DNA from 3 places in the Peribacillus sp. GL_122 genome. Region 2 is predicted to be linked to each of the others. Evidence: predicted binding sites of a transcription regulator. Region 2 holds the regulator's gene; each other region holds the start of a gene.
The links. The regulator LexA, encoded in region 2, represses DNA repair genes until DNA is damaged. The targets are predictions, from matches to a motif close to CGAACATATGTTCG.

Region 1: AC3ISB_RS18175 (Y-family DNA polymerase) is a predicted target of LexA. The motif match lies at 8,514-8,527, and genes of this name have one in related genera.
Region 3: uvrB (excinuclease ABC subunit UvrB) is a predicted target of LexA. The motif match lies at 1,476-1,489, and genes of this name have one in related genera.

What each region holds. Positions count from the first base shown of each region.
Region 1 is NZ_CM174415.1:3,764,165-3,775,358, reverse strand. Features, by position in the region: gene AC3ISB_RS18225 (ABC transporter substrate-binding protein) at 1-270, shown strand, start outside; gene AC3ISB_RS18220 (ABC transporter permease) at 304-1,335, shown strand; gene AC3ISB_RS18215 (ABC transporter ATP-binding protein) at 1,310-2,104, shown strand; gene AC3ISB_RS18210 (MerR family transcriptional regulator) at 2,267-2,818, opposite strand; gene AC3ISB_RS18205 (VOC family protein) at 3,057-3,488, shown strand; gene proC (pyrroline-5-carboxylate reductase) at 3,597-4,442, opposite strand; gene AC3ISB_RS18195 (MBL fold metallo-hydrolase) at 4,955-5,923, shown strand; gene AC3ISB_RS18190 (SDR family NAD(P)-dependent oxidoreductase) at 5,947-6,738, shown strand; gene AC3ISB_RS18185 (DUF3221 domain-containing protein) at 6,900-7,427, shown strand; gene AC3ISB_RS18180 (C40 family peptidase) at 7,508-8,167, opposite strand; gene AC3ISB_RS18175 (Y-family DNA polymerase) at 8,582-9,841, shown strand; gene AC3ISB_RS18170 (YolD-like family protein) at 9,868-10,200, shown strand; gene AC3ISB_RS18165 (iron-sulfur cluster biosynthesis family protein) at 10,405-10,728, shown strand; gene AC3ISB_RS18160 (alpha/beta hydrolase) at 10,769-11,194, opposite strand, start outside.
Region 2 is NZ_CM174415.1:2,095,187-2,106,380, reverse strand. Features, by position in the region: gene tkt (transketolase) at 1-1,075, opposite strand, end outside; gene AC3ISB_RS10235 (DUF896 domain-containing protein) at 1,312-1,545, opposite strand; gene AC3ISB_RS10230 (YneB family resolvase-like protein) at 1,611-2,267, opposite strand; gene yneA (cell division suppressor protein YneA) at 2,287-2,598, opposite strand; gene lexA (transcriptional repressor LexA) at 2,754-3,377, shown strand; gene AC3ISB_RS10215 (glucosaminidase domain-containing protein) at 3,586-4,200, opposite strand; gene AC3ISB_RS10210 (hypothetical protein) at 4,583-4,870, shown strand; gene AC3ISB_RS10205 (esterase/lipase family protein) at 5,231-6,763, opposite strand; gene AC3ISB_RS10200 (helix-turn-helix transcriptional regulator) at 7,661-7,885, opposite strand; gene AC3ISB_RS10195 (LexA family protein) at 8,020-8,658, shown strand; gene AC3ISB_RS10190 (N-acetylmuramoyl-L-alanine amidase family protein) at 9,669-10,358, opposite strand; gene AC3ISB_RS10185 (alpha/beta fold hydrolase) at 10,683-11,194, opposite strand, start outside.
Region 3 is NZ_CM174415.1:5,415,875-5,427,068, reverse strand. Features, by position in the region: gene AC3ISB_RS26475 (catalase) at 1-982, shown strand, start outside; gene AC3ISB_RS26470 (CsbA family protein) at 1,172-1,402, shown strand; gene uvrB (excinuclease ABC subunit UvrB) at 1,621-3,606, shown strand; gene uvrA (excinuclease ABC subunit UvrA) at 3,613-6,492, shown strand; gene AC3ISB_RS26455 (DUF4097 family beta strand repeat-containing protein) at 6,905-8,005, shown strand; gene hprK (HPr(Ser) kinase/phosphatase) at 8,423-9,358, shown strand; gene lgt (prolipoprotein diacylglyceryl transferase) at 9,385-10,197, shown strand; gene AC3ISB_RS26440 (nucleoside recognition domain-containing protein) at 10,225-11,169, shown strand; gene ppaX (pyrophosphatase PpaX) at 11,159-11,194, shown strand, end outside.

The DNA of each region.
Region 1 (11,194 bases), 1.7 Mb from region 2:
GTGGCAAATGATAAAGATATTCCATTGTTTGTTGGTGAGCTTGATTCCGTGAATGCTGGTGGTTTTGCAGCATATGGCTTCAGTTACTATGATATTGGTTATGAAGCGGGGCAAAAAGCGGTTGAAATCTTGAAGGATGGCAAAAAGCCTGGAGATATCCCGGTTCAATATCCACAAAAACTGAAATTGGTCATCAATGAAAAGGCAGCAAAAGATATGGGTGTTGAAATAAAAGAAGAATGGAAAGCAGATGCTGAGTTTGTAAAATAAACTCTGCTTTTGTTCGGGGAAGGAAGAAAAAAAATGTTCTCAGCTTTATTCAACTCTTTTGAGTCGGGAATGATTTATGCGATCATGGCACTAGGTGTGTATTTAACATTCAGGATTCTCGACTTCCCGGATATGACAGTGGAAGGCAGTTTTGTGACAGGGGCCTCTGTGGCCGCCATTATGATCGTTAACGGTTTCTCGCCAGTCATGGCCACGTTTTGTGCCATGGTAGCAGGGTTCATCGCGGGGACAATAACGGGATTCCTGCATACGAAAGGAAAAATCAATCCACTTCTGGCAGGTATCTTAATGATGATTGCCCTCTATTCCATCAATTTAAGGATCATGGGTGCATCTAATATTCCGTTGCTTTCTCAAACGACCATTATCACGAATATCCAGGATGCCTGGGCTGGCACTGGTATGGACAATATGTTGAATGGTCTTTTATCGATCGTGGGCCTTGGTGATAGTTTGCCAAAAACGTGGGCCATACTAATTGTTATGTTGATCGTGGCTTTAATCATTCAAGCTGGAATGTCAGCTTTTTTAAAAACGGAAATCGGTCTTGCTTTACGTGCGACGGGTGATAATGAAGCAATGGTCAAGAGTTTTTCCGCCCATACAGGAAACATGAAGATCCTGGGCCTTGCGATCGGAAATGCACTTGTGGCGTTCTCGGGATCCTTGGTTGCCCAATATAACGGGTTTAGCGATATTGGCATGGGGATTGGAATCATCGTCATCGGATTGGCATCCGTTATAATTGGCGAAGCATTATTTGGCTCAAAAACGATTGCACGTGCGACCCTTGCGGTCATTGGAGGAGCAATCATTTACCGAATTGTCGTAACATTGGCGCTGCGCGTAGAATTCCTTGATACGGGTGATGTTAAATTAATTACGGCACTTATTGTGGTAGGGGCACTTGTCATTCCGAAAATTACCGATAAACAAAAGGAAAAAAGCCGAAAGAAAAGGCGTCTCAAAGAAATACAGATGCGCCATGGTGGGACTTTATCGAAAGGGGGAGAAGGATATGCTTCAGTTAAATCAGATTTATAAGGTCTTTAACGAAGGGACACCAGATGAAAAGCTAGCCCTTGGGAATCTGGAACTGCAGATGACAAAAGGCGAATTTGTAACAGTCATCGGGAGTAATGGAGCAGGTAAATCGACGCTGATGAACATGATATCCGGCAAAATTCTCCCTGATGCCGGTGAAGTCATCATTGATGGTGAAAATGTATCGGCCATTGAAGAACATGCCCGTGCTAAAATGATTGGCCGCGTTTTTCAGGATCCCATGCTTGGTACGGCACCACATATGACGATTGAAGAAAATATGGCGATTGCCTATGGCAGAACCAATAGAAGAGGTTTGGGCTTTGGGGTGACAAAAAAACGGAAAGAACTTTTTAAAGAATGTTTGGGTACCCTTCATTTAGGCTTGGAAAATCGGATGACTGCAAAAGTGGGATTATTATCAGGAGGGGAGCGCCAAGCATTATCATTGTTGATGGCGACCTTCACCGATCCTAAAATCCTGCTTCTTGATGAACATACAGCCGCTCTCGATCCTTCCAGGGCAGAGCTTGTTACAAATCTGACGAAGGAAATCGTCGAAAAGAACAAGCTAACGACATTGATGGTGACTCACAATATGCAACAGGCAATCGATCTTGGAAATTCCTTGATCATGATGGATAAAGGACAAATCATTTTTGAAGCAAGAGGTGCTGAAAAGCAGAAGCTTACCGTTGAAAAACTGCTTAACGAATTCCAGCGCATCAAAGGCGAAAAAATGCTCAATGACCGTGCAGTGTTGATTTAAGATGAGAAAAGGCCCGACCCAGGTGAGATTAATCCTTGGGTCGAGCCTTTTTATTTTTGGGGTGATTAATTAGATCAGGTCCTATTACTGAAGAAATGCTCGGCATAAGAAAAATGGCTATCGTGGGGTGCTTTTATGATCCATCTTGAATGATAATCGATGTTAATCGCTGTCGGCTGTGCTCCATGATGAACTATCGTTCTTTCTGTTTCCAAAAATCATTTTTATGAATGGCTTTTTCTTCGTCTTTTTAGTGGCAGCAGCTTCTTCAGCCGCAAGGAAATAATCAAACGGCTGACCCATTGGTGTTTCTAACGCTTCGATACGGGCTTCGAGTTTCTTAACGAGTTTGTGCATTTCTTCCATTTCACTTCTGTGCTGTAAAAGCTGATAGGATACAACATCGTCCGCTTTTGTTTTCAGACCATTTTCAAGCCTGGTGACCCGTTCTAGCAGTTGATCATGTTCTTTATCCGGTTCGGAGTGTTTCTGGATGGTTGCTTTTCTAATCTTTTTCTCTGAGATGCTGACCTTTTGGAGAATGATGCCCTCGTTCAGCTGATCTTGGATTTTTCTCAATAATGCAATGTCTTCTTCCGAAAACTGGTAGTGGCCAAGCTGATTCCGTTCTACTTCCATGTTCAATTGGGTGACCCAGCGTTGAATCGTACTATGGGAAACATTCAGTAACCGGGCAACTGCACTTGTATTCATCGAGATTCCCCCTTTTAGTTGTTGAATTCGATAAGTATGAGGGAATTCCTTTACAGATGACAAAACATGTATTCATTCGGCAAAGAAAGTGGAATTCCTACGTAATTTGCATAAGGAGCGTTGTTAGGAACTTTAAGAAGCATTTGTGATGGTGTGGCTGATGGTCAATCAAGCTATAAAGGGAAAAGTGATCCAGATGTCGAATTTACCCTTAAAACATTGAAAAAGGAGGACTAGTATGAACAGGATCAATATTATAACTTTAGGTGTCAGGGATATTACTGAATCATTAAGGTTTTACCGGGACGGGTTGGGGTTTCGTACATCGATTAAAGAGGACGAACCCGCAATCGTTTTTTTTAATAATGCCGGAACGAAACTTGCTTTGTATCCTTTAGAGGAGCTGGCCAAAGACATCAATGAGAAGGAACCGCCTAAGAAAAAGGGTTTCCCGGGTCTTACGCTCGCTTATAATGCTAAATCAATTGAAGAAGTGGATGATGTGATCAACAAGGCTGAAAAGGCTGGGGGAACAATCGAGAAATCACCTCAGGATGTTGTTTGGGGAGGATACAGCGGATATTTTTCAGACCTCGATGGTTACTATTGGGAGGTTGCGTATTCAAAGGATTGGAGTTTCGATGAAAATGATATGTTGATTATAAAGTAACGCTCACTCCGGAAGGATTACCCTTTATAGGATGTCCGGATCATAAAAAGGGCTGTTGCCTGGCCGCTGCCGTAGGAGTGGCCAGGCAACAGCCGATCATCATGCGGCTTACTGCGAAACTACATATTTGGCTAGTTCTTTACTTATTTGATTGCCCATTCGCTTTGATTGCTCTGTCGCTTCTTGTACACAGGCAATGAATGCTTCTTCCACTTGATGTGCTTGAAGTGCTTTCAGACCTGCTTCAGTCGTTCCACCTGGTGAAGTTACTTCCTTTCTTAGTACGGCAGGCGTTTTAGGTGATTTCTGTAACATATCGGCCGCACCCATCAGTGTCTGTAGAATCAATTGCTTGGCGGTTTCGGAATCGAGACCTATTTTTTCTGCTGATTTTTCCAATGCCTCGACTAAGTAATAAATATAAGCCGGACCGCTGCCTGATAAGCCTGTTACCGCATCTAGCTGGGTTTCTTCGACCACTGCCACCGTACCTACCGTTTCAAAAAGGGTAATCGCCGTTTGTAATTGCGAGTCTTTCGTATGACCGTTAGCCGCAAGGGCCGTTGCTGATTTTCCTACAGCTGCCGATGTATTAGGCATGGCACGGACGATCGAGAACCGCTTGTTGGCGATTCCTTCCAAGCTTGTTGTATGAACCCCGGCAACAACGGAAATGAACAGCATTTCCTCACGAATGTATTCTTTTATTGATTGCATCGTTTCTAAAATATCTTTCGGTTTCACCGCCAGTACGACAAGGCTTGCATCCTGTACTAATTGCTGCAGCGATCTTGTGGCAGTTACACCATATTGGTTCTTTAAATAATCAAACCGTTCATCATTTGATTTATTTGTTACAAAAATATTTGCTGGTTCAATTACCTGTTGGGTCACCAGCCCCGAAATGATTGCTTCTGCCATCGATCCAGCTCCGATAAACGCGATTTTTTTCATATCTCCCGCTCCTTTTTCTTTTAAATTTTCGGCCTTTTTTTAAAAAACAAAAAGACCCCTCATCCAATAAAGGACGAAAGGTCTAGCTTCCGTGGTACCACCTTTGTTCAACTTTTCCATAACAAATAAATAGAAAAGCTGCACTTGAATCCTCTAACGCGGGAATTACGTCAGGTTTTCCTGAAGGCTCATAAGGTAGGTTCAATAATGAGGGGGCGATGAAGCCTTTCAGCACATTCCGAGCTTCACTCTCTTTACGCCATCATAAATTTACTTGGCCTTAATCAATGCCACGCCGTCTTTAATTACTTGTGATTATGAAGGATATATCAGTACTCTGTCAATGATAATATATGCAAGGACGATAAAAAGTAGACATGAATTATGTGAAAATAATGACAGTGATTTAAAATACATGTAAAATGGTAATTATACATGATAAGTGTACTAGGAATCTTGTTTAGCGTATAAAAAGATTTATATAAATATAATTTTCTAAGGTGGAAAAGATTATGGCGAATTGGAATGGAGATATTGCAAAACTTGCTTTGCCCACGCCGTTTGCAGTGGGTGATGTGAATGTTTATGTAGTTAAAGGTGATGCTTTAACGTTATTCGATACTGGAGTGAAAACAAAACGATCAAAGGAAGCCCTGACTAACGGGCTTGGGGATTTGGGTCTGAAACTGACTGATATCGAACAAATCATTTTAACCCATCATCATCCTGATCATGCTGGTGCACTCGATTTCTTTGAAAAGGAAATCCCGGTTTATGGACACAAAAACAATCAGCGCTGGCTGACTATCAGTGATGAATTCCTTGAAACCCATAATCGTTTTTTCCTTGATTATGCCACAAAGTTCGGGGTGGCAGAAGAGTTGAAAAATAAACTGATCCATAATCGCGACGAAATCAGTTTCCTTAGTGAACGGAAGCTTCAAGGATATTTGGCTGAGGGTGATGAGCTCCCTGGTCTTCCAGGCTGGAAAGTGATCGAGACTCCAGGGCATGCTCAAAGCCATTTATCTTTTTACCGGGAAAGTGACGGTGTCATGATCGCAGGCGATCACTTGCTTGCCAAGATCTCACCTAATCCATTAATGGAACCACCTTTACTTCCCGGAGGCATGAGGCCTCGTCCGTTACTGCAATATAATGCATCACTTCAGAAATTATTGGATTTTTCCATATCCACTGTTTACTCTGGACATGGATCTGAAGTGGAAGGAGATGCGGTTGCCGACTTGATTCAATATCGATTTGAGCGGCAGCATAACCGTGCCATGCAGGTGAAAAGCATGCTTCAAGATAGGCCTTTATCTGCCTTTGAAGTGTGTCAGCAGCTTTTTCCGAAAGTATACCTTCAGGAAGTGGGCCTGACACTTTCGGAAACGGTCGGACAGCTGGACTATTTAGAAGACTTGGGTGAAGTCGAAACAGAAATCCAATCAGGGGTCATTCTGTATTCAATCGCTTAATGTTCGCAAGGAGGCTCACTTTTTTGAATAAGTTGCAAGGCAAAGTTATTGTTATTACCGGTGCTTCCGGAGGGATTGGCAAGGAAGTTGCCATTCAAAGTGCAAAGCAGGGAGCCCGTCTCGTCCTCTTGGCCAGAAGCCTGGATAAATTACTGCAGCTAAAGAATGAACTGATCACCCAATATGGGATTGATGCATATGCCTATAAGCTTGATGTTGCAGATACTGATCAGGTGACAAATGTATTTAATGATATCCATGCGCAAATAGGAGAAGTGGATGTGTTGGTCAACAATGCTGGTTTCGGCACATTTAAAGAAGCACAGGATACGGAATTAAATGAAACGAAAGCAATGTTTGCTGTCAACGTCATTGGATTAATGGCCTGCACAAAGCTGGTTCTCCCGTATATGAAGCAGAGAAAAGCGGGGCATATCATCAACATAGCTTCACAGGCCGGTAAAATCGCCACTCCTAAATCAACATTGTACTCTTCGACCAAGTTCGCTGTTCTTGGTTATTCAAACGCACTTCGGCTCGAGCTGATGGATGATCATGTTTTTGTGACTACCGTCAATCCTGGCCCTATAGAAACGAATTTCTTTAACATTGCGGATGAATCAGGTACATACTTAAAGAATGTTGAAAAATTCATGCTTAAGCCTGGAGATGTCGCTGCCAAAATCGTAGCGGCGATGCTGACCAATAAGAGGGAAATCAATCTCCCTGGCTGGATGAATTTAGCTGGGAAATGGTATAACATGTTTCCAAAGATCACTGAAACATTAGGAAAAAAAGCATTTTTTAAAAAGTAGGCTAGACCTTCGATACCGGAAAAGGAGAAAGTTGGTCTAATGATAGGCAAAGGGGAATGTCGATGACATTCCCCTTTTTGAAATGACCGAAGTTTTCTATGTTAAATAATTTGGTAACTATTTCAGGGGGAATTCGTCTATTTCTATTAGGAGGGATTTGTATGAAGATGATAGTGAACCTTTATATCTCTATATTCGTTGCCCTTATTCTGGGTAGCTGCCAATCTCCTGATTGGAACATGGAGGAAGTCATTGATAAGGGGGAAGAAGGTTTCATTACGGATCTGGACGATAAAAGGATTTTGATTAAAGGGACGTATTATAAGGTGACCAATGATACATATATTCAAGATCAACATGGTAATGACCTCGAGTATTCCGACCTGGAAATCGGGATGAAAGTGAAGCCATGGCACCGGGGCGGGGTGAAGAAATCATTTCCTGGGAAAGCGGAAGCGGAACTGATTCTTGTTTTGACGGATGAAAAAAGCTTAGCCGAACAAAGAGCGGTCACTGCTGCCATCAATCATGTCAGCAAAGCGGAAAGTCAGCGATTCATGGTTCTCGAAGTCGTCCATTTACCATTAGAGCATGTTTATAATATCGAAATGATGAATCGTTCAAACTTAGACTCTTCATTCATCGTGACAGTAGAGGATTTAACGGATGAAATATTATATATAAAATAAAACAACCGGACTGAATCACTTTGGTTCTGTCCGGTTGTTTTATGGGGATTCGCTTACAAGAATAAGATCTTGTCCTGATTTTATAAAGTTTTCGCACCTAAATATTTTGGTTTCCAATAAGAATTATCCATATCCGTGATGGTTATTCCTTTAGAAGACGTAGCACTAATGAATTGACCATTTCCGATATAGATCCCAACATGGGATACTCCTGTTCTTCCAGAAGAAGTATCAAAGAATACAAGATCGCCCTTAGCTGGTGAAGATACTTTTAAACCTGTATTGGAATAGAGCAATGATGTTGTACGCGGTAAGGTAATTCCTTGTGATTTCTGGAATACATAATAGACGAAGCCCGAGCAGTCGAATCCAGTCGGTGTCGTCCCGCCCCATTTGTAAGGTTTGCCTATTAAGGTTTTTGCATAGCTTACCAGGCTTGTATTATTGACATTATAAACACCAAGCGCATTAAATGTGCCTCGGCCGGCAATCCCATCGGCAGTTAACCCTTTGGCTTTTTGGAATTTTTTTACTGCAGATACAGAATAGGTGCCGTAATATGTAGTCAGTGAACCTGTATATGTGAAATAACCTTTGGTTTTTAAAAGTTGTTGTAGTTGTTTGACATCGCTGTGTGTCATTCCGGGTCTGAGGGTTTGATCTCCAATATTTGCAAAGGCTTGCAGTGGGGTTAGCATCATGGCAGATGCAACAGCAGCTGAAGCGATCCATTTCTTCATAATTTTCATTTCCTCTCTATCTATCTCTCTATAATTCTTAACAATATTATCCTACAATACCATTATGACAATTAGACATAGATTTGGTTACAGTTTCATTACAAAAAATGAGCAGTAAGACTAAAATATAAGCGGACGAAAGCCTGTTGAAAAGGGTGGACGAATTTAAAAAAACTGAGCATAAGGATCCATTAAAAAATATTCAAGCTACTAATGATTCTCTTTTAAAAAAACAATTTGGATATGGAGTTTAAATTTGGTATTTTATCCATTTTCAGTATCGATTATATTTTTCAAGGAAATTACAATAAAAAGTAGAAATTTGTATGAAAACTTCCATTGAATAAGAACGTATATTCGGTTAAAGTTATGAATATAATAAAAGCGAACGTATATTCTTGTTAGGGTGAAGAAATGATGGATTATGGAACGATGCCGAAACAATCAATTATGTGTATCGATATGAAAAGTTTTTATGCAAGCTGTTCAGCAGTCATGCTTGGTCTGGACCCGCTTGATTGTTATCTGGCAGTGGTTGGTGATTTGAAGAGGACAGGGAGCATTGTGCTCGCGGCTTCTCCAAAAATGAAGAAGGAATTTGGCATCAAGACAGGGTCGCGGATGTTTGAGATCCCGAATGATCCGAGGATTGTCGTCGTTGAACCTAAAATGGCGACCTATTTAAGGGTTTCGACGGAAATCACCCGCTTGTTCAACCGTTATGTGCCCAAAGAAGCGATTCACGTATATAGTGTGGACGAAAGTTTTGTGAAAGTCGATGGTGCCGCTTCTTTATGGGGAGATGCCCGGATGATAGCTGAAAAGATAAAGGATGAAATCGAACGCGAATTACAGCTCCCTTGTGCAATTGGAATTGGACCGAACATGCTTATGGCAAAACTTTGCCTTGATTTGGATGCCAAACATAAAGGGATTGCCGAATGGAAGTATGAGGATGTGCCAAGCAAACTTTGGCCGATTTCCCCGCTTCGTGAAATGTGGGGGATCGGCAGGCGCGTTGAAAAAACCCTTCATGGAATGGGGATATTTACAGTTGGGCAGCTTGCCAATTATGATCTTGAATTACTTGAAGCGAAGTTTGGAATTATGGGCAATCAGCTTTACCACCATGCGTGGGGAATAGATTTATCCGATATGGGGGCAGCGATCATCGAAGGGCAGGTAAGCTTCGGCAAAAGTCAAATCCTGCTGCGGGATTATAAGGAGGAGCATGAGGTAAAGCAGGTCATGCTGGAAATTTGCGAAGAAGTTGGAAGAAGGGCACGCACCCATCGCAAGGCAGGGAGAACGGTGAGCCTAAGCATTGGTTACAGCAAGGATGAGTTTGGCGGAGGTTTCCATCGTTCGCGTTCGATTAGCGAACCTACCAACATTACGATGGAGTTATATAAAGTTTGCCTGGAGCTTTTTCATGAGAACTATAAGCAAAAAACGGTTCGGAGCATAGAGGTCAGACTCTCGAATATTGTGGATGATAACGAAATGCAGCTGACTTTATTCGATGCTTCGCGCTGGAAGAAGCGGGAATTGAGTTACACGGTTGATCGAATCCGCCATAAATATGGAGCCAAATCGTTATTGCGTGCGGTTTCGTATACGGAAGCGGGTACAGCCGTTTACCGAAGCAGGCTGCTTGGTGGGCATAAGGCGTAAGGGTGACTTTGAAGGGAGGGAAAAGAATGATTCGTGATCGCGGCCGTATCAAATGGACATCGATGATGTTACCGGAGCATGTGAAGATGCTGCGGGATTGGGTGGTGGAGGATGGCTATGAAACGAAGCGCATCCTGGATGAGCAGCAACTGGAAGAAATGAATGCGGTAATGGGGGAAGCGATGGAGGAAAGAAAGGATGTTACGATTGCTCATTATGAAGGAAACCGGTATCAGCTGTTAATCGGCAGGATCCATTATTATAATGAGCCCACCCAAAAGCTTCATATCGTTGATCGGTTTCAGCAGGTTCACTATATCAGGCTTTCCGATATAGCGGATGTAAGGATAATGGAATGATGAGCGGAAAGGCTGTTCCAGGGGACAGCCTTTCATTTTCGAAACGGCATCGTGATGAAAGGGATCACGGGGCGTAAGAGAATCGGCATTGTTAGCACGGTCTTCGTGTGGCTGATCTTGCAAAAGGAAGCAGGCAGTTTCTTTAACAGAAGCGTTTTTATCGTTTATAATAGGGAAAGGAAAGACATCGGGAGGCGTGCAATCATGTATATTGAATGGACGGAAACAGCGGCTGAGAAAATAGTCGATAAAGTACAGGGACAAGAAGGATATTTACAGTTGAAATATGATACTGATGGCTGTGGCTGCGTGGTAAGTGGTGTGACCGCGCTATGGTGGGTCAACGAACCTGAAGAAGGTACCGAAAAAGTGGAAACAAACGGGATTCCTCTATATGTGGAGAAATCAAAAATGATTTTTCTTGATGAAGTCATGAAAATAGACTTTGTTCCGGAAGCGAACAGCTTTCAATTAAAAAGTCCGAATCAAATCTTAAATCCGAGGATGAGCTTTTTTAATAAAATCTAAATGAAGCAAAGAGGGAATCTTGGATTCCCTCTCTTTCTTCTCAGACAAGTTTTAAAAACTGATCGATTTGATCTTCATATTCTTTTGGATTTTCATTATAAGATTGAGCGTGGGCCCCTTTTTTAGCGATGTACAGCTGCTTTGGGCCCTCTTTTGCTGCATATAATTCCGCTGTCATGTAAGCGGGAATGAAACTGTCGTTTTCACTATGGATGAAGAGCACGGGGTTTCGGATATTTTTCATATAATCGATTGGTGATACTTCATTGGTCCAATACCCATCCCGGAGTTTGATGAACGTACGCCCAAGCGGAAACACGGTCCAAGAGGGAAGTGGGACTACATGTTTAAGCTGGTGTTTGATCTGATCCTCGAAATTTGAAAATGGACAGTCGGCAATGTAAAAATCAGCACCATCTTCAAGCATTCCGGCATATAAAAGCAGGGTTACAGCCCCCATGGATTC
Region 2 (11,194 bases):
CACGGGAAGCTAATGTCTTACCTTCTTCATAGACTGGAATTTCCTGATCCCATTCAGCAGGCAGTTCACCTTTGATGGCAAGCTCCAATTGCTCTGCTAACTCAGGATGTGCTTCTTTGTAATTTTTAAACAATTCATTCCAAGCCTCTTCTTTTTGAGCGCCTGCATCAACAACAGCTTCATTGAAGTGTGAATACACTTCTTCCGGAACATAGAAGTCCTCTTCGAATGTCCATTTATATGCTTCTTTTGTCAATTTCAGCTCATCTGCACCAAGCGGAGCGCCGTGAACAGCAGATTTACCTGAACGGTTTGGTGAACCGTAACCAATAACTGTTTTCACTTCGATTAATGTTGGGCGTGCATCATCGGTTTTCGCTTCTTCAATCGCTTTAGCAATTTCCTGAAGATCGTTCCCATCCTCAACGCGGATATATTGCCATCCATAAGATTTGAACCGGTCTGCTACGCTTTCACTAAATGATTGACTTAAGTCTCCGTCAAGGGAAATATCATTAGAATCATATAAAACAACAAGTCTTCCGAGTTGTAGATGTCCAGCTAATGAAGCGGCTTCTGCAGAAACACCTTCCATTAAATCCCCATCTCCACAAATACTATATGTATAATGATCGACCACATTATAAGAATCGCGGTTATAGCTTTCTGCCAAGTGACGTTCTGCCATTGCCATTCCGACTGCCATAGCGATACCTTGTCCAAGCGGCCCAGTAGTTGCATCTACACCAGCCGTATGTCCGTATTCAGGATGTCCTGGAGTTTTACTGCCCCATTGGCGGAAGCTTTTCAAATCATCGATAGATAAGCCATAGCCCGATAGATGAAGAAGGCTGTATAACAACATAGACCCATGACCAGCTGAGAGAACAAAGCGGTCTCTATTAAACCAATCTGGATTTTTCGGGTTATGGTTCATATATTCTGTCCATAGTTTATACGCCATCGGCGCCGCACCCATTGGCATACCTGGATGGCCAGAATTAGCCTTTTCAATTGCATCAATCGATAATGTACGAATCGTATTAATAGAAAGTGCATCTAATTTATCTAACATATCGTAAAAACATCCCTTCCTGTAATGTACCTCTTTATATTATAGTGACAAGCTTAATATCACAACTAAAATCACTATTTACTGCCCCAATATTACAATTTTCTAGAAATAAGAGAAGTCCCCTATTTAGATTAAACTAAATAGGAGAATACATACATGAATGCACTCTCATTTTACTCCAAAATGCTAATAGAATCCTCAAATGGAATGTTCCATCAGAAGAATCCAAGCTTTTATTAATGTAAGTTTCTTTTTTCTTTTATATTTTTTATCTTTTGAGGAGTGACATCATTACCTTCTGGATCCACGACTTTCACATGCTCCAACGTATTGGTCATGGACTTTCTGAATGTTTCCAAATACTCACTTCTCAATTGGGTTTGCTCTTTTGCCTCAACTTCCGTCAAACCTTCAGCCTTTGCCTTTTTAGAAAGTTCATTAATACGGGCTAATTTTTCTTTTGATAACATAATTTCGCTCCTTCATAATCTGCGGATATTGTCATGGTATTAAAAAAATAGCGAAATTACAAGTTCTATGATTGACTTTCCAGTGTATTCAGTTGATGTTCGAGGAAACGCCTGTTCACCGTAGCCTTAGAAACATTGTATCCAAAGCCCCTTAAAGTTGCTGCGATTTCTGCAAATGTCAATCCATTGGCTCGAAGTTTAATAATTTCCTCTATAGGAATCTCCTTACGGTCCCTTCCAGTGGAATTCCTTTGATTCTGAAGATTTTTTTGAGGACGATACCCTTTTTCAACGGCCCTTATCATCCCGCGCTTTATTTTAAGATTATGTAGTTTCCTTTGATATTCTTCTACAATTCCGACTATCTGGATGACCATCGCATCCGAATCAGATAGCTCAAGTTCCCCATCGTGTGAGAGCGTATAAATTTTCACATCTTCTTTAAGGATGACATGGAAAAGGGCTATTTTGGCATTTCCTCTTCCCAGTCTTGTTTCGTCCTGGATTAATAGTACTTCAGCTTCTTTGGTTTTAAATAGTTCGAGCATGTCAAAAATGCCATCCCTATTCAACTCATAACCACTTGCCTGTTCTTTTATTATGGAAATGACTTCAGCATCCATCTTTTCTGCCAATTTGACTAATTCATCTTCTTGCCTTGCCAATGATGTTTCCTGTGACTCTTTTTCTGTGCTGACCCTACAATAGATTACCGCTTTCATAATACCCTACCTTCACTGCTTACTGCTCACTGGCCAAATTCTGAACAAGTTCTTCCCCTTTTACTGGAATGACGATGACTTGACCAGGTTTAATCGAATCCGCTCTGACTCCATTATGCTCTTCTATCCAACCAATGAATTCTTTTTTTGTCAAATTTGCTTCTTCATATTCTTCGGCAATTTCCCATAGGGTGTCACCTTCACTTACTTCTATAGAAAGGAAATCATTTTTTTGATCATTGTTCAATGTACAAGAGAATAAAATTGAAAAGATGAATACTGATCCCGCTAATAGAATCGTATAAATATAATTTTTGTATAATTTTTTCATAAATATCCCTCCAAAGCGAATGTTCGTTCGTATGTTATGATCAAATTATAATACGAACGTTTGTTTCAGTCAACAACAAAATTCGAACTTATGTTTGTATAGAGTTGGGGGCCATGCTATAATATAGCAAAGAACATTGGGGAAGAGGTGCACAAATGACTAAACTATCAAAACGGCAGCAAGATATTCTTGATTTCATTAAAGAAGAGGTTCGCCAAAAAGGGTATCCACCTTCCGTACGGGAGATTGGCGAAGCAGTGGGACTTGCATCAAGTTCAACAGTACACGGACATTTATCCCGCCTGGAAAGTAAAGGCCTGATTAGACGTGACCCAACCAAGCCAAGGGCCATTGAAATAATGAATTCGGAGGAAGCGAACAATATTCCCAAAGCCAATGTCGTGAACGTGCCGTTACTTGGAAAAGTAACAGCGGGCATGCCCATAACGGCCATCGAGAACATAGAAGAATACTTTCCGCTTCCCGAAAGCATGGTTCCACATGATGACCATGTATTCATGCTGGAAATCATGGGTGAAAGTATGATCGAAGCTGGAATTCATGATGGAGACTATGTCATCGTCAAACAACAAAGCAATGCCAATAATGGAGATATCGTCGTGGCCATGACGGAAGATGATGAAGCCACTGTAAAACGATTCTTTAAGGAACCGGATTACATAAGGCTTCAGCCTGAGAACTCAAATATGGAACCAATTATTTTACGAGATGTTTCGATACTTGGAAAAGTAATAGGCTTATATAGACAAATACACTAAAAGCGCTAACCGCGCTTTTTTTGTTTGTTTAATTTATGTCCTGAATTCTCTCAATATGCATATGGAAGAGTAGGTTTTGATATATTTTTTTAATAGAATCCATTTTCATGGGAATATCACATCTTTTATAACGGATGTAAGTACTTTGGCAAGAAGTTCATTCAAATAAAAAAGGAGAGCGTTAAAAAATACCGCTCTCAGTTAAAATTCATTTCACTCTTAATCTTTGGTTCACTTTAATAAGGTTAAGATCGACCAAGTCATTCCACTTTTGAATCTGCACTTGTGTAGAACCATATGCTTTTGCAAGCGCAGAGATGGAATCCCCCTTTTTGACAATATGATAAACCTCCTCATTGCTTGCATCATATATAGTTAAATCGCTTGTTTCGATAAGGTTCACCAGTTTTTCTGTATATTTCGGATCCGAGGCATACCCCGCATCGATTATTGCTTTGAGTGCTTTTTTGTAATCTTTTTCTCCAATGACAGATGTATATAGGCTTCTATTCCATGACGTCCCCTTTACGTATAGATTGGCAAGATCTCGAAGACTTTCTTCCCAAGATGGGTATTTTCTGAATTTGTTCCATACTTGAACGGGCACATAGTTGACGTATTCCATTGTTTGGATAATGACAGACTCACCCTTAAAGTCACCTTTTGTACCGAATATATTTTTTCCTTGATTTGCTAATAAGCTTGTCCCATATCCACTCTCCAAGCAAGCTTGTGCAATGACAACAGAAGGTAAAATATTAAATTCCTTTTGAATTTTCTGGGCATAAGGAGCAATTTCCTTAATAAATGTTTCCTTGCTCAATAGAACCTCCCATTAATAGGTATTACTTTATTTTTTACTGTTTATTTTCATTCATATCGTATTCTTAACCATGAGAAAGGTTACAGCTTGTCCATCAAAAATGAGTCCGATATTTCGTTCATTATTTTTACTATAGATAAACATACTTATGTTGGCTCGCTCCGTGTATTATTAAACCATTCCCGCTGCCAACCAGAAAAAGCCATCAATCCATATAATTATATGGATTGATGGCTTTAAAATTGAACTCTGAAAATCTTCAAAACCTGGTTGCATAACCTTTTATTTATTAGTTTTAAATATGAATTTATTTATTATTGTATAAAGCCTTGATAAAAAGTGAAAATTAATATTGAAAACTACAATTTAAGGTGGTGAAATTATGGACTTCCCAACCATCCATACAAACTTTTGGGATGCGGTAATAGCCATTCCGATCATCATGATTCTTACTCAACTTATTAAGGTCATTTTTCATATTCAGCCAAAATTCATCCCTACCATCGCTTTGGGTCTTGGCTTATTCATTTCCATTTTCATCAGTCATCGTAATCACTTGGTTGCAGGGATTTTCATGGGCTGGTTTTATGGCTATGCAAGCATTGGCAATTATGCTGCACTTAAAACTGGTATTTTGTCTTATAGAGGCACTTATCATAAGACAGATTAAACCCTTTGTCTCTCGCTGCAATTCATCAATCTCTAGTATTACAAGGAGCCCGACTTGCTTCTATCCTCATCGAAGGATCCGTCAAATTAATATCTATTTTAACAATTACGACCTGAATGTTTCCTTTGGCTGAATCACCAACTCCCAAGCTAACCATACCATTAAACATTACCCCAAAAATACCTTTTCAATTAAGAAAAGGTATTCATTTAGTAAAAAAAGGAGGTTCGGAATGCTCTTATCCCGAACCATGATTTTAATGGATGAAACCCTACCTGATTGAAGAAATTCACGACGCTCAAGCCGGAAAACTGACTTTTCTTCGAATTTGATACCTTCTCAATAAGAGAAGGCATTTCACTATTTCTCGATATAAACCGAACGAACCAGCGTCCGGGTTCTTTCACTGCCATCCACATTTTTTTCCTTGACGTCAATTGTTACATTATATACACCTGACTTAGGCACTTCTGGAAGGGTACCAGTAAAATTTTCGGTCTCCATTACCTTAATAGAGCTTTTCCTACTAATTTCATTACCGGTTTCATCTACTAAATGAACCAAAAATGTTGTGCTGATTGGCGTTTTTTTATCATTCATTGGATTCTTTATTAAAAATTTTGCATCTTTTTGCTTAACTTTTCCGGCCATACTTAATGTAATGGGATTCTTTTCGTTAAATTGTGCTGTGAACAGGTAGGCGTCTTTTGGCGATTTAGTCTTCATTCGCACTTTCCAGTCACCGATTTCGAGGTTGTTTCTATTGAATGTTTGGATGGTTGCACCATTAAAAAAGGAAGTTTCATTTTTGGCTGAATCAACCTTTAAGGAAGGTGAATATTTTTTATTGGATGGAGAAATCAATTCAACCTCGACATCATCTGAGGCTGTATATATGGTTATATTACCCGGGGCTGATTCATTTACATGGAAACTTTGTTCAATCCAAACATTTTGTTTCAGGACATCACCCAGAACAGTTTGAGCGAGTGCGGTTGTAATGACATCATCTTCAACTCGTTCTTTATAATTGACATTAAAGCCAGGAATCCCAGTGGTGGAAGTACTCCTTAAATAAGGTTCAATTCTTGAAAATACAGCTGAACCGACTCGGATATTGTCGTGATCAAAGTTGGGATCCGTAAATAAATGTGTTGCGTAGGGTATTTTTGTACTCCATACATTTACTAGACCATCATTTTCGCCATATGAAGATAAATATTGTCCACCCATTGATAAAGCTGAAAGAACCGGGCCTCTGTTCATACCTGCCACAGTGAAATACATGTTTTTACGAGAGTTAACATGGTTATCCGTGACAGAACGAAATTCCGCCATTTTACCAACTTGTAAAGAATAAGTTCCATCATCTTTTTGACCTAATAGGGAACCAAGCCAGCCCGCATACCAGCTATAAGCCAAATCAGCAAGGTAAGAACCATGATGAGGGGAAGCTAAAGTGATGACCCTTCCAACATATTGGTGTGCTCCATAGTGTACTAGAGCCGCTTGGGTGTCTGCCCCCCCTTTGCTGTGAGCTATAATATTTACTTTTTCGCCCCCGAAATGGTTACTGATTTCAGAAAGCATTTGCGCTAAAAGCCTTCCATTAGCATATTGGCTCACTGATCCATTTCCAGCTGAATCATGAAGCTGAACAAAAACCGTTTGGTAGCCTGCTTCATACGCCTTAGTATACATATCATTGATCCCATGATATTCCGTTTCACCGTACCAGCTGGTTGAACTGCTGTTTCTCCCTTGAACAAACACGATTGGTGGTTTCTCTTTGTCAAGATTAGGAGGAATGCTTCCAAGAAACCAATCCCCTGGACTGAAAGTTTCGGAGGGCGGCTTCAATTTCCCTGCTGAGGAAATGTCTGGCTTAGCCATAATTAATATGGTTAGAATGAGGACAAGAAAAACGACATAATTGATTACATTCCTTTTCAATTGTTATCTCCTCCAATATCCTATGGTATTTTTTCGAACTCATCCTATTATCAATGCCCTCCTTCCCAGGACTTCCATAGCCTTCATTATTATATAATTGTACTTTTGCATACCATTACCTGCCACCTTCATAAAGATGGGATAAAAAAACTAGAAGAAGTTCATTAAAAATGGAGATAAAGTATGAAGATTCGCTTTCAATTCATTTAGGTATGCAGTCTTTTTCATTTTATGAAGACGTACTTACGGAGGAAATCGGGATGCTTCAAGTTCACAAAAATGAGAACAAGCCCTTATCCTGCAAAGGATAAGGGCTTGTTCATCCATATTAACTTTTCCTTCGAATTTGCCATTGTCCAAATGCTCCTATTCATGGTGTTTTGAAAATTCGACCTATACATTCAGTAAATAAAAATTTTTCTCAGCAATTGGCTGTCATTCATTGGGATCTCAGTATCAATCGTCTATTTTATATAAAATATCAGCATACAGCCCTTTTATTAAGGAACACCCCAGAAGTTTGGATTTTTACTCCTTTAAATTCTCCCTCCTACATACGCGTATTTCATCCTGAGAACAGGATCAATAATTTCAGTGATAAGCCAATTTGACAACACCGTCGTGTACGATAATCTCCTCAATGACCTCTCCACGAATTTCCTTCCAATCTTAAATGTGCTAACGGCAGCAGCTCCTACTGCAACTTCCCTTTCCACTTTGTTCACCTTCTTTCCATCATTCCTTGAATCTTGTCCCATGGAAGTTAGGATTGTAATTGATTAGACTTTACATTCCGAATGGCCACTCTGTTGAAGAAACGCTGGTACACTTGAACTTTCAACTACATTTGAAGTGTAGGTGAGGGTCAAAAAAAATGATCTCGTCGATTGAGAATCCTACACATTCAGCAAATAAATAAGCCTTATCGATTCGCAAAGGAATCTTATATTGCTCATAGTCAATGTAAGTCCTCTTGGCCATTTTCAGCACTTTAGCCATTTCATCTTGAGTTAATCCTTTATACTTCCTCGCTTGTTTAAGTGTGAACTTAACGTTTGTCATATCTTGTCACCACCTGTCTAAAAAAATAATATCACACTTGAAGTATAGTTTCCAACAATTTTTCGCAAAATTCACGCACTTTAAGTTTACTCACTTTCACTCATAGTGTATATTCAAGTAAGAGGTGAAGAAATATGCACATTGGTGAACGGATTAAAATGTTAAGAAAAGAAAGAAAAATGACACAAGAAGATTTGGCAAATATATTAAAAGTGGCCCCAACGGCAGTATCGGCCTGGGAATCCGGACGGAATAAACCTTTAATGGATAAATTGAGCATGATGTCCACATGCTTTGAAATACCGCTATCCCACCTCATTGAAGGAGCACCTGTCGTTAGAAATAATTCTGGAATGGAATTCCTAAATGAAAAGAATGTAAGATTAATTGGTGTTTACGGAAATATCCCTGCTGGAGATCCTAATTTTACCAATGAATATATTGAAGCCTATATGCCGACATTAAATTCGATGCTAAAATCGAATAAAGAATATTTTTTCCTAAGAGTGAATGGCAATAGCATGAACAAAGAATTCAGAGACGGATCATTGATTCTCGTTGAAAAAACAACCTACGTCGGAAACGGAAAAATTGGTGTGGTTTTAGTAAATGGTCACGATGCTACAGTCAAAAAAGTGAATATCAATGAAGAAAACATCACACTCACTCCCTGCAGCACGGATCCTTTTTATGAAGAAAAAACCTATAACATCAAAAATGATAGAGTCCGTATTTTAGGAAAAGTGGTTCAAGCCATTAAAATATACGATTAGTATCCAACTCGAGGATTTCTTTACAAAAAGGAAAATAAAGGAATAATGAGCAACAATACATAGATTCAATTTATTTTATTTGCTGATATATTTTAGGTACAAGCCATTATGGTTTGTGCTTTTTAGTATTGTTCTTTTTATATTTCATTACAAAGAATCCATTTAAATTTTGTGTCAGCCTATAATAAAGCATAGCTTACATTAGTTAAGAAGTGGAATAACCAACATATACAATTCCCACAGAACCAGTTTTCTTAGACCATTTACTGATGAATTAAAAAAACGATCACTATCGTAATATTGAATCACCTGCAATTGTCAATCGGCGATTTAAAATATCCTATCCGTTTTCCCCAGATTACTTTGTCATTGAGTGAATGCATTTGGAAACTATATGCGTCCCAGGACGCATTTTTCAGTAAATTTCCCTTTCATGCAAAAAGAATGAAATTATCTATATTGTGCAATCACATTATCTTATTTTTATTATTCGATTCACATCTTCATATAAGAATCTTATAATTGGAGAATAAGCATTTGCCTCTGTAGCTCTAGAAGGGAAGAGCGCCGGAAAACATTGTAGCCACCGGATCGCAAGGTAAGGGTTTCAGAAGCACCGAAAAGCAAATACGCTGAGGCAGGTGGAATTCCTGCCGGTGATAATCCGTAGGGAAGCGTGTTCTCCCCTAGCCTATGCTTACGAAAGGGGTACGGGTTCGAATCCCGTCAGAGGCTTGTTTCCTGAAAAATGCGATTATATATAATCCCTGTAAGTGACCCCCATTTGCACAAGTCCACTTTTGCCTTCTGTGCAAATTCATTATTTTCCCCTTTCACTCCCTCCACTATTATCCAAGTAATGGATCAAATCAAGACAGTAGAATGTACATGATTATTTCATTACATACATATTCTTGAACCTGGAAAAGCCCCTCTCTTTTTGAGAAGGGCTTCCTGCGTGGAGTGCTTCTGGAAGTTATAAATAATTTAACCAGTCAATTATTAATTATTCATTTTACCCGCAACTTCTGGTTTACTGTAATGGTGTACTGACTGTCAAGACCGTTCCAATCTTTAATTTGCTTAACCGTACTGCCATAAGCGGTGCTTAAGGAGTATACGGTATCCCCACTAACGACAGTGTGGTATACAGCTGTACTTTTCTTTGTAAGATTGAAGCATTTAACTAAACCGTTTACATGTCCGCGAGCCAGTGATTCGATAAAGGAAGCCGTTTTCAATTTGGCTGCGTCATTGACATTATCGATAAATCCATTTTCAGACAGGAGTGCAGGCATGTCCGTTTCACGGAGTACATGTAAATCCCCTGTTTTTTGTCCTCTGTCTTGGATGGTGATAAGCTTCATAACCTCTGAATGAATATGATCTTGATACGTTTTCGAGATTTGGTTAGTGGACGTACAGATGTAATCCTCGTACCCAGTTCCGCCGCCGGCATTAATGTGGATGGAGAGATAAAAGTCAGCTCCCCACGCGTTCGCTGCATTCGTACGATCGTTTAAGGAGGGGTACGTATCTTGGGTCCTGCTCATTTTCACATAAACGTTATTATATTCTATTAATAAGATGTCTTTTATTCGAGTTGCAATGGATAAAGTTAAATCCTTTTCTCTTAATCCATTCCCCACCGAGCCTGGATCCGTACCTCCATGGCCAGGATTAATAAATACCTTTACCATTTCTATCACCTCTATTAATCTTATGTTATGTATGAATAAATGCTTGTACACATAACTATCGGATTATAGAAATTTCAAAATAGTATAGAATTCTTCATCTCGCCTGCCGTTCCAAAAAAAATACACCCCAAAAGGTGTTTTTTGGCATATAATATTACGACATTCGCCCAATGGACGAAAATTTTTTGAAAAAGTTATCTTCTATTTTTTCACTTTGGCATCAGGAATTATTGGAGATAAGCCATAAAAATAGTGTTGGAAGGAGATAGAGAGATTTAAGAAAAAGTCAACATTAACAATAATGCTCTAACAAAAAGCTACAATTTATTGGTGATGGTTTATTTTATTTATTGCTTCCGCACAAACTTTGATTGAGTCAATCACTATGGTGGGTTCTGATAATTGTGGAAAATGTCCACTTTTTTCAGCGATAATTTGTTTGCTATTTTTTGACAACGAAAGTAATTCCAATTGATTCTCAAGTCGTTTTTTTCGAATTTCCTCTGGCATCATTCTATTTTCTTGTCCACCAGTAATTACAAATACAGGTATTTCGGGAAATGTATCAGTTTGCTGGATTTGATCCACAGTTTTTTCCACAAAATTAACTTCATTGAATTGTTTATGTGAAGACAAGGAATCAAACACCTTGAACATCTTATTAATGGTTTTTACTGCCTTGCCTTGAAATTCATTAAGGCTAATATCTTTCGTAGTACTGGATTCTAAAAAAACAATTCCTGCTACTTCATTTGGGTAAAGTCGGGAATATAAATTAGCATATAAGCCGCCTATGGAATGTCCCACCAATAAATATGGAGGTTCAAAACCCACGA
Region 3 (11,194 bases), 2.5 Mb from region 2:
TCCAGCTAACTACCGCATGATGCAAGGGTCAGGGGTCAATACTTATAAATGGGTCAATGAGGAAGGGAAAGCGGTGCTTGTCAAGTATCATTGGGAACCGAAACAAGGGATCAAGAACCTGACACAGCAAGAGGCAAATGAAATTCAAGCTACGAATTTCAATCATGCCACACAGGATCTATATGAAGCGATCGAACGCGGGGACTATCCTGAATGGGATCTCAACGTACAGATCATGAGTGATGATGATCATCCTGAGTTGGATTTTGATCCGCTGGATGATACGAAAATCTGGCCGAAAGATGAGTTCCCATGGCTGCATGTTGGTACGATGGTTTTGAATAAAAACCCTGAAGACTATTTCACTGAAGTCGAACAGGCTGCATTCGGCACCGGTGTCCTAGTGGATGGACTGGACTTTTCTGATGACAAGATGTTACAGGGACGTACATTCTCTTATTCCGATACACAGCGCCACCGTGTTGGTGCGAATTATCTGCAATTGCCGATTAATGCTCCAAAGAAACCAACAGCCACGAATCAGACTGGCGGACAGATGCAATATGAAGTTGGCAGAGGCAGCCAAAGCCCCCACATCAACTACGAACCATCAACTGTCGGCGGCTTGAAAGAAGCCAAGCAGACGGGCAAGGAGTATACACCTATGGTGGAAGGGAAACTTGTTCGTGAGACAATCGATCGCCAAAACAATACGAAACAGGCTGGTGAAACATTCCGTGAATTCGAGGATTGGGAAAAAGACGATTTAATTTCCAATTTAGTGGCGGCATTGGCTCCTGCCGACAAGCGCATTCAGGAAAAAATGATAGCTCTTGCCGAAGAGGCCGATGAAGAGTATGGCCGCAGATTGAAAGAGGGACTGGCCGCGGCTTCTGAACATACGGACTCTTCAAAACCTCTGGGTGGGACGGATAACCCTGAGGACGCCGTTAGAAAAGGACATGAAGCGGATCCATATTGAGTGGGCTGAAAAGAAGCAAACTTCCCTTTAAAGGGGTTTGCCTCTTTTTTTTATGGGCATAATTGGAGGATATGTGGAATGCTCTTCTGATGATGCCTTGAAAATCAAGTAGGAAATTGATTGGCAAAAAACTTGATAATCATTTAAACTGAAACTACTCTATTTTTCTCTTATAAAGGAGATGAAAAAATGATTAAAATTCTTTCTGCCCTTTTCCTTCCTTGTCTTCTTGTCATGCTATTTTCAAGAGTCACCTATAACAATGTCGTGGGCCTTGTTTTAACTGTTGCCTTGATTACAGCTTCTGCATATAAAGGTTATACGCATACAAACTTATTGATCATCGTCGATGCCTTATCCCTGACAGTGGGATTTTGGTTATCAAAAAGAATGATGAAACGTACATCCAAGAGCGCCTGACACTAAAGGTGCTTTTTTTGTACTCAAACATGTCATTCCCCTCAACACATCATGAAGTCCATAAAACAAAAATAGAATGGATGTTCGCTTATTGCTGGTTTGTTTTAAGGCTAATGTGGTAGAATGTGTATATATGCTTTATTAAACCGGAATAAATAGAAGGGATATAGGCATGTCCCGTTTTCATATAAAAATATTTCAATAGGAGGCTATGCTTGGTGAAGGATAAGTTTGAGTTAGTCTCAAAATACTCTCCTCAAGGAGATCAACCGGCAGCGATTGAAATGCTGGTCGAAGGGATTAAGGAAGGCAAGGAAATGCAGACGCTATTGGGGGCAACGGGGACAGGGAAAACGTTCACCGTTTCCAATGTGATTCAAAGAATCAATAAACCGACTCTTGTCATTGCCCACAATAAAACGTTGGCAGGGCAGCTTTACAGTGAGTTCAAAGAGTTCTTCCCTAATAATGCCGTTGAATACTTCGTTAGCTATTATGATTACTACCAGCCAGAGGCTTATGTTCCATCCACGGATACATTCATCGAAAAAGATGCAAGCATCAATGATGAAATCGATAAACTGCGTCACTCGGCAACCTCATCTTTGTTCGAAAGGAAAGATGTCATCATCATTGCCAGTGTTTCGTGCATATATGGGCTCGGTTCCCCTGAAGAGTACCGGGAGATGGTTGTTTCCCTCCGAACAGGCATGGAAATAGACCGGAATGCCTTGCTGCACAGACTCGTGGATATTCAATATGAGAGGAATGATATTGCTTTCCAACGGGGGACCTTCCGCGTTCGCGGCGACGTGGTCGAAATTTTCCCGGCTTCACGTGATGAACATTGCGTACGGGTCGAGTTTTTCGGGGATGAGATTGACCGCATCCGTGAAGTCGATGCCCTGACTGGTGAAATTACTGGTGAACGGGAACATATCGCGATTTTCCCGGCTTCCCACTTCGTAACCCGCGAAGAGAAAATGCGGATAGCCATTCAAAATATCGAAACGGAACTGGAAGAGCGATTGAAGGAATTAAGGGAAGATGAAAAACTCCTTGAAGCACAGCGCTTGGAGCAGCGGACCCGTTATGATTTGGAAATGATGCGGGAAATGGGCTTTTGTTCAGGGATCGAGAACTATTCCCGCCATTTAACCCTTCGTCCCTCAGGTGCGACACCATACACTTTAATGGATTACTTTCCAGAGGACTTCCTATTGGTCGTGGACGAATCACACGTAACCCTTTCGCAAATCCGCGGAATGTTCAATGGAGATCAGGCGCGGAAGCAAGTGCTCGTCGATCATGGCTTCCGTCTGCCGTCTGCAAAAGATAACCGCCCGCTAAGATTTGAAGAATTTGAAAAAAAGGTACATCAATCCATATTCGTTTCTGCAACTCCGGGACCATATGAACTCGAACATACGCCAGAAATGGTTCAGCAGATCATCCGTCCTACCGGATTGCTGGATCCGACGGTAGAAGTGCGGCCGATTGAAGGGCAGATAGATGACATGATCGGTGAAATACAGGAGCGCGTCAAAAAGAACGAGCGTGTGCTCATTACGACCTTGACGAAAAAGATGTCCGAAGATTTAACTGATTATTTAAAGGAAATCGGCATCAAGGTCCAATATCTTCATTCGGAAGTGAAGACCTTGGAAAGGATAGAAATCATCCGGGAACTTCGAATGGGCAAATATGATGTACTCGTTGGAATCAACCTTTTAAGGGAAGGCCTGGATATACCGGAAGTGTCGTTGGTGACCATTCTGGATGCCGATAAGGAAGGGTTCCTTCGCTCAGAACGTTCGCTTATTCAAACAATGGGCCGTGCAGCCCGTAATGCCAACGGTCACGTCATCATGTATGCAGACCGCATCACGAATTCGATGGAACTTGCCATCAATGAAACGAGGCGGCGCCGTGAAATCCAGGAAGATTATAATAAAGAGCATGGAATAATGCCTCAAACCATTCAAAAGGATATCCGTGACTCCATAAGGGCGACTCATGTAGCCGAAGAAGGCGAAGAGTATAAAGAAGACCTTGCGCCAAGCCTCGCGAAGCTCCCTAAAAAAGAGCGTTTAAAAGTGATGGAGAGCATGGAAAAAGAAATGAAGGAAGCGGCAAAGGCACTGGATTTCGAGCGAGCTGCCGAGCTGCGTGATTTATTACTAGAGTTGAAAGCGGAAGGGTGACGAAACATGGCAATGGATAAAATTGTGATAAAAGGCGCCAGGGCCAACAATTTAAAGAATATTGATATCACGATACCGAGAGACAAACTTGTTGTACTGACCGGATTATCCGGATCTGGAAAGTCTTCCTTGGCTTTTGATACGATTTATGCAGAAGGGCAAAGACGTTATGTAGAATCACTATCCGCTTATGCTCGTCAATTCTTAGGCCAAGTGGATAAACCGGATGTCGATGCGATCGAAGGTTTGTCACCAGCCATTTCCATAGACCAGAAAACGACCAGTCGAAATCCTCGTTCAACCGTAGGGACTGTTACGGAGATCTATGATTATTTAAGGCTGTTATTTGCACGGGTCGGCAGGCCGACCTGTCCGATCCATAATATTGAAATCACCTCACAAACGATTGAGCAAATGGTGGACCGCATTCTTGATTACCCTGAGCGAACCAAGCTTCAGGTATTGGCACCGCTTGTCTCGGGCAGAAAAGGGACACATGCAAAAGTCTTGGAGGAAGTTAAGAAACAAGGATATGTCCGCATTCGTGTGAATGGGGAAATGCATGATCTCAGCGAGGAGATCACTCTCGAAAAGAATAAAAAGCATTCAATTGAAGTCATCATAGACCGGATCGTCATTAAAGAGGGTATCATGGCGCGGCTCGCAGATTCATTGGAAAGTGCTTTGCAGCTTGGCGAAGGCAAAGTCATCATTGACGTCATGGGTGAGGAAGAGCTGCTGTTCAGTGAACATCATGCTTGTCCATACTGCGGATTTTCGATTGAAGAGTTAGAGCCGAGAATGTTCTCCTTCAATAGCCCATTTGGGGCATGCCCAGATTGTGATGGCTTGGGGGCGAGGCTTGAGGTGGACCGTGATCTGGTCATCCCGAATAACGAATTAAGCCTCCGCCAACATGCGATTGCACCATGGGAGCCGACGAGTTCTCAATATTATCCGCAGCTCCTTGAAGCGGTAGCCAACCATTATGGGATAGATATGGATGTGCCCGTTAAAGATTTACCGGAAGAGAAGATGGATAAGGTCTTGCTTGGTTCAGGTAAAGATAAGATTTATTTCCGCTATAAAAATGATTTTGGAAGAGTGCAAGAAGGATATATTCCTTTTGAAGGAGTGTTAAGAAACATCGAAAGGCGCTTCAAGGAGACGAGTTCAGACTATATTCGTGAGCAAATGCAGAAATATATGTCAGAACATCACTGTCCGACCTGTAAGGGTCATCGATTAAAAAAAGAGAGTCTTTCCGTGCTCATTCAAGGGGTCCATATAAGTGAAACGACAGCTTTATCAGTGGAAGATGCGTTAGTATTTTTCGATGAGCTTGATTTGACTGAAAAGGAAGCTGCAATTGCGAGATTGATTTTACGTGAAATTCGTGAGCGGCTCGGTTTCCTGGCTAATGTAGGTTTGGAATATTTGACGTTGAGCAGGGCAGCGGGAACATTATCAGGCGGTGAAGCGCAGCGTATACGATTGGCTACGCAGATCGGTTCCCGATTGACGGGAGTACTCTATATTTTGGATGAACCTTCAATAGGGCTGCATCAGAGGGATAACGATCGATTGATCGAAACATTGAAGAATATGCGCGAAATCGGGAACACCCTGATTGTTGTCGAGCATGATGAAGATACGATGATTGCTGCGGACTATTTGATTGATGTTGGTCCTGGAGCAGGAGCGCATGGAGGGGAAATAGTGGCCGCTGGTACTCCGGAAGAGGTCATGAATAACCCTAAATCCTTAACGGGCCAATATTTAGCAGGGAAGAAATTCATTCCATTGCCATTGGAACGCCGGAAAAATGATGGCCGTGTCATTGAAATAAAAGGTGCCAAGGAAAATAATTTGAAAAACGTTAATGTGAAATTCCCACTTGGAGTCTTTACAGCCGTTACAGGAGTCTCTGGATCAGGGAAAAGTACATTAGTGAATGAGATCCTCCATAAATCGTTGGCTCAAAAGCTGAATAGGGCAAAAGCCAGACCAGGCGATTTCCGTGAGATCAAGGGAATTGAGCATTTAGATAAAGTCATTGATATTGATCAATCACCGATCGGCAGAACCCCACGATCGAATCCAGCTACCTACACGGGTGTATTCGATGATGTTCGTGATGTATTTGCCTCGACTAATGAAGCGAAAATCCGCGGTTATAAAAAAGGAAGGTTCAGTTTCAATGTGAAGGGCGGCCGTTGTGAAGCATGCCGAGGTGATGGCATTATCAAGATTGAAATGCATTTTCTTCCAGATGTCTATGTCCCATGTGAAATCTGTCATGGGAAACGTTATAACCGAGAAACTCTTGAAGTGAAATATAAAGGGAAAAACATTTCCGACATCCTCGATATGACAGTTGAGGAAGGCGTTAGTTTCTTTGAAAATATCCCAAAAATCAAACGGAAGCTACAAACGATTTATGATGTTGGTTTGGGTTATATCAAGCTTGGACAGCCTGCTACCACTTTATCAGGCGGTGAAGCGCAAAGGGTGAAACTTGCTTCTGAATTGCATCGCCGTTCCACTGGGCGCTCCTTTTATATCTTGGATGAACCAACTACCGGACTTCATGTCCACGATATAGCAAGGCTGCTCCAGGTTCTGCAGCGGCTGGTTGACAATGGGGATACAGTTCTGGTGATCGAGCATAATCTGGATGTCATCAAGACGGCGGACCATATTATTGACCTGGGACCGGAAGGCGGAGATAAGGGCGGAACAATCGTCACTTATGGAACACCTGAAAAAATATGTGAAGTTTCCGAATCGTATACGGGAAAATACTTAAAACCTGTACTTACCCGTGATCAAATTCGTATGGAAAATTGGATTGAAGAAAAAGAAACTCAGCATGAACATGCTTAAAAGAACAAGCCATCAGGCTTGTTTCTGTTTGTAGAAAAAAGGGGGTTCGGAACGGTCTCATTCCGAACCATCATTAAAAAAAAGACTAGATTATCCTTCATGTTTTTTTACTGTAATCCATTGGAATGGTTTTTATAAAAAACTGTAGGCAAACCGGCTTTTCTTCAAGTTTATCTACAGTCAGGAACAAGCCATCAGGCTTGTTTTTTTGTAGAAAAATGACGGTGCGCATTTAATCAATCGTTTGATTAAAGAATAGGAAAACAAGATATTTCCGGGGAAATCATACATCTTCCTTTTCGGAAATTGTCATTTCCCTTTGTCGAATGATGGGAAAAACGGTATTTATGAAACTTTTTAGATATCTGGGCGTATGTATGAATAAAATGATAGAAGAAAGCGAGGAATGTTCATGCAGGAGGAAAGAAAGAAAATCTTAGAAATGATTCAGGATGGAAAGTTATCAGCGGAAGAAGCCATGGGCTTATTGGAAGAATTAGATAAAGCCAGTCAGGAAAGTGAAGCTAAAGAGCAGAAATTGCAAAATGAATTATCGACGGTAGTCGTGGATAAGAAAAGCGAGGGAAGCACTCAGGATACGTTTAAGAAGAATATCCAGTCATCGAAAGAAAAGATTATTGATTTCGTTGAAAGTGCTTTTAAGAAAATCAAAGAAACGGACCTTGATTTCAATTTTGGGAAATCTGTGGAGGTCAGTCATATTTTCCAGCATGATCATGATTTCCTGAATGAAGTTGATGTGGATATAGCAAATGGGAAAATAAAAATCGCCGCATGGGACCATAATGATGTCAGGGTTGAATGCGAAGCTAAGGTATACCGTGTGGAAGATATAGAAGAAGCCAGGAAGAACTTTTTGGAAGAAGTCGATTTCACTATTGAAAATGGAAAATTGAGGTTCAAGGTTCGTGAAAAATCCATAAAGGTTGATACGATCATGTACATTCCAAGGAAGGAATATGAGGATATCCATATAAGGATGTTCAATGGCGCAATCACGACTGAATCATTGAAATCAGAGAACCTTAAAGCGAAGACGGCGAATGGTGCCATTCATATCATGCAGGTTACGGGTGATTCGTGTGAGCTTGAAACAGCTAACGGGATGATCACCATTGCGGATACCAACTTTAATGACTTGGAAGCCGAGACCCTGAATGGAGCGATTAATGCCGATGGATACTTCAAGAAATTGGATGTCCAAACTTTCAATGGGGAAATCATCTGTACGAATTCAGGGATGGATTGCGATTCGATCCATGCTAAGTCAATCACTGGAAAAGTCCAGCTGACCCTGCCAACAGGTAAGGCGATCGAAGGAGAGTTGAAATCAAATTTAGGAAGCTTTAATGTAACTTTGGAAGGGATGACCATCATCGAAGAGAAAAGTGATGTGGTTCAGAAGGTCCTTAAGTTTAAGACGGTTAAGGAAGAGGTTCCTGTGCTCCATGTTTTTGCAGAAACCAAGACGGCAGCGATAACGGTTTCCTGAAGAAAAAGAAAGCACGCTGATATAACTGGCGGGCTCTGAATGTAGGCAAACTCGGTGAAAATCGAGTTTGCCTACATTTTTTTAGGGCTTGTACAATTTGGATAGAAATTATAACTAAGGAGTTGAAGGTGTTGCTTTGGAGTTGGTTTGGGAACATCATTTGATGAAAGATACGTTTTCTGATGCCTTTTGTGTACAAAGTGAGCCCGCCAATATAAACTTGCGGGCTTTCTTAGGATTCATGTAGTTTCATCTCATCTCTTTCCTGTTCACGGAGACCTTCCCGCTTTCATAATCCGGGTGCAGTGAATAAAAAAACAATAAATCGATAATGCTTTGTTTGGTTATTAACAGAAAAATGCTAAAATAGAAAAAGTATCTCGAAAAATAGCAACGCTCCAAAAGGAGGAAAGATATATGGCAAAAGTCCGTACAAAGGATATAGTAGAAGCGTTCGGTCTAGAACTTATCAGTGGGGAAGAAGGAATTAACCGACCAATAGTCACGAGTGATTTATCTCGTCCCGGACTTGAAATAGCCGGTTTTTTTGATTATTATCCCGCGGATCGAGTACAGCTTTTAGGTATGACGGAGATGTCCTTTTTTAATCGGTTGAATGAACCGGAGCGAATACAGAGGATGGAAGAGTTGTGCAGGGACTTTACTCCAGGCATCATCATTACGCGTGGTCAGGAAGTGCCGATAGAATTGATCGAAGCTTCTGAGCGGGAATCCGTTCCTGTGATGAGATCTAATATGAAGACAACAAGGTTATACAGCCGTCTGACCAATTTCCTTGAAAGCAGGTTGGCACCAACTACTGCTGTTCATGGTGTATTGGTGGATATCTATGGGTTAGGGGTGTTGATCACCGGGAAAAGCGGAGTCGGTAAAAGTGAGACAGCCCTGGAATTGGTGAAACGGGGTCATCGTCTCGTAGCCGATGACTGCGTCGAAATCAGGCAGGAAGACCAAGATACGCTAGTAGGGAATGCCCCAGATTTAATCGAACATCTTCTTGAAATAAGAGGATTGGGAATCATTAATGTAATGACACTTTTTGGAGCTGGTGCAGTCCGAAGCAATAAAAAGATCTCAATTGTCATCAATCTGGAACTATGGGAAAAAAACAAGCAGTATGACCGGGTTGGTCTTGATGAAGAAAAAATGAAAATCATCGATACGGAAGTGACGAAAATTACCGTACCTGTCCGTCCAGGGCGAAATTTAGCAGTTATCATTGAAGTGGCAGCCATGAATTACCGCCTGAAACGAATGGGTGTAAATGCTGCGGAACAGTTTTCAGATCGCTTGAACCATGCCATTGCAGATCCGGAACATGATGAATTTTAAAAGGTTATAGGAAAAGAGGGGACAAAATGGAACAAGGAATACAGCCGCTGAATCCAATCGCGATAGATCTAGGCCCCATCCAGGTACATTGGTATGGACTGATCATCGGTTTCGGTGTGTTATTGGGTCTTATTATCGCTTTGAGGGAATCAGAGCGAAGAGGTCTTGATAAGGAAATATTTACGGATATGATTTTGTTTGCTGTCCCAATCGCGATCATTTGTGCCCGTATTTATTATGTGATCTTCCAATGGGAGTACTATTCACAAAACCCGGGGGATATCATAAAAATATGGAATGGCGGAATTGCTATACATGGTGCGTTGATTGGATCGGTGCTGACTGCCATCGTCTTTGCCAAGGTCAAGAAAGTCTCATTCTGGAAGCTGGCGGATATTGCTGCACCGAGCTTATTGTTGGGGCAGGCGATTGGCCGTTGGGGTAATTTCATGAATCAGGAAGCGCATGGGGGAGAAATAACAAGATCATTCCTGGAAAATATGCATTTGCCTGAATTCATCATCAATCAAATGTACATAAACGGTACGTACTATCACCCGACCTTTTTGTATGAATCGATTTGGAATATCGCTGGTGTCATTATCCTCTTAAGTTTACGGAAAGTGAACTTGCGCAGGGGGGAACTATTTTTAACCTATGTAATATGGTATTCCATCGGCCGTTATTACATTGAAGGATTGCGGACGGATAGTTTGATGCTGACGGAGTCACTGCGTATCGCACAAGTGATCTCGATTGTGTTAGTAGTTGTAGCCATTGCTTTAGTGGTCTATAGAAGGGTCAGCGGGCATGCAAACAAACGATATTTAGATGCATAGGGAATATGTGTAAAGGGAGAGGGCATAGTGATAGTAGATTCGATTAAAAAGGGACTTCTTTCAGGCTTGAACACAACTTGGTCTTTGGGGAAAGTGATATTTCCAGTCACTTTGATCGTCACTGTGCTTCAATATACGCCTGTATTGCCATTCATCATTAACTTGATAGCGCCTTTGATGAATCTCATCGGTCTTCCAGGGGATGCGGCAATTCCGCTTGTGTTAGGGAATTTCCTGAATTTATACGCGGCGATCGCTGGCATATTAACACTTGATTTGACTGTGAAGGAAGTTTTTATTATCGCTATGATGCTATCTTTTTCACATAATTTATTGATCGAGTCAGGTGTGGCGATGAAAACCGGTGTCAAGCTGTGGATCATCCTAACAGTACGGATCGGGCTTGCCCTTTTATCAGCGATCGTCATCAATCTTGTCTGGCAGGGCGGATCTGAAATGGCCCAAGGAGTGGCTATTGGGGAGGCTGCAGAGATTAACGGAGCAGGTGCAATCCTCCTACATGGTGTCCTCCAAGCCCTTTCAGGAATCGGTCAGCTGGCGGTCATCGTTATTCCGCTCATGGTGGCGGTTCAAATCATGAAAGATTTAAAATGGCTGGAAGCCTTCTCGAAAGCCCTGGCTCCCTTCATGAAGGTCCTGGGGATGAAGCCGAATGCTTCCATGCCTTTCGTTACAGGCCTGACTCTCGGTTTGGCATATGGGGCGGGCGTAATGATTCAAGCCGCTAAAGAAGATAATGTTTCGAAGAAGGATATGACGATTGCGTTCATCTTTTTAGTTGCCTGCCATGCTGTTGTAGAAGACACACTGATTTTTATTCCGCTGGGGATTCCAGTCTTGCCGTTGTTGCTTATTCGGCTACTCACTGCCATTGTTTTAACGATGGCCGTTGCGTATATATGGAATCGGACTGACAGGGTACAGAGAAAGGAAGCTGTATATGAACAGTAACATAACTACATTATTATTTGATCTT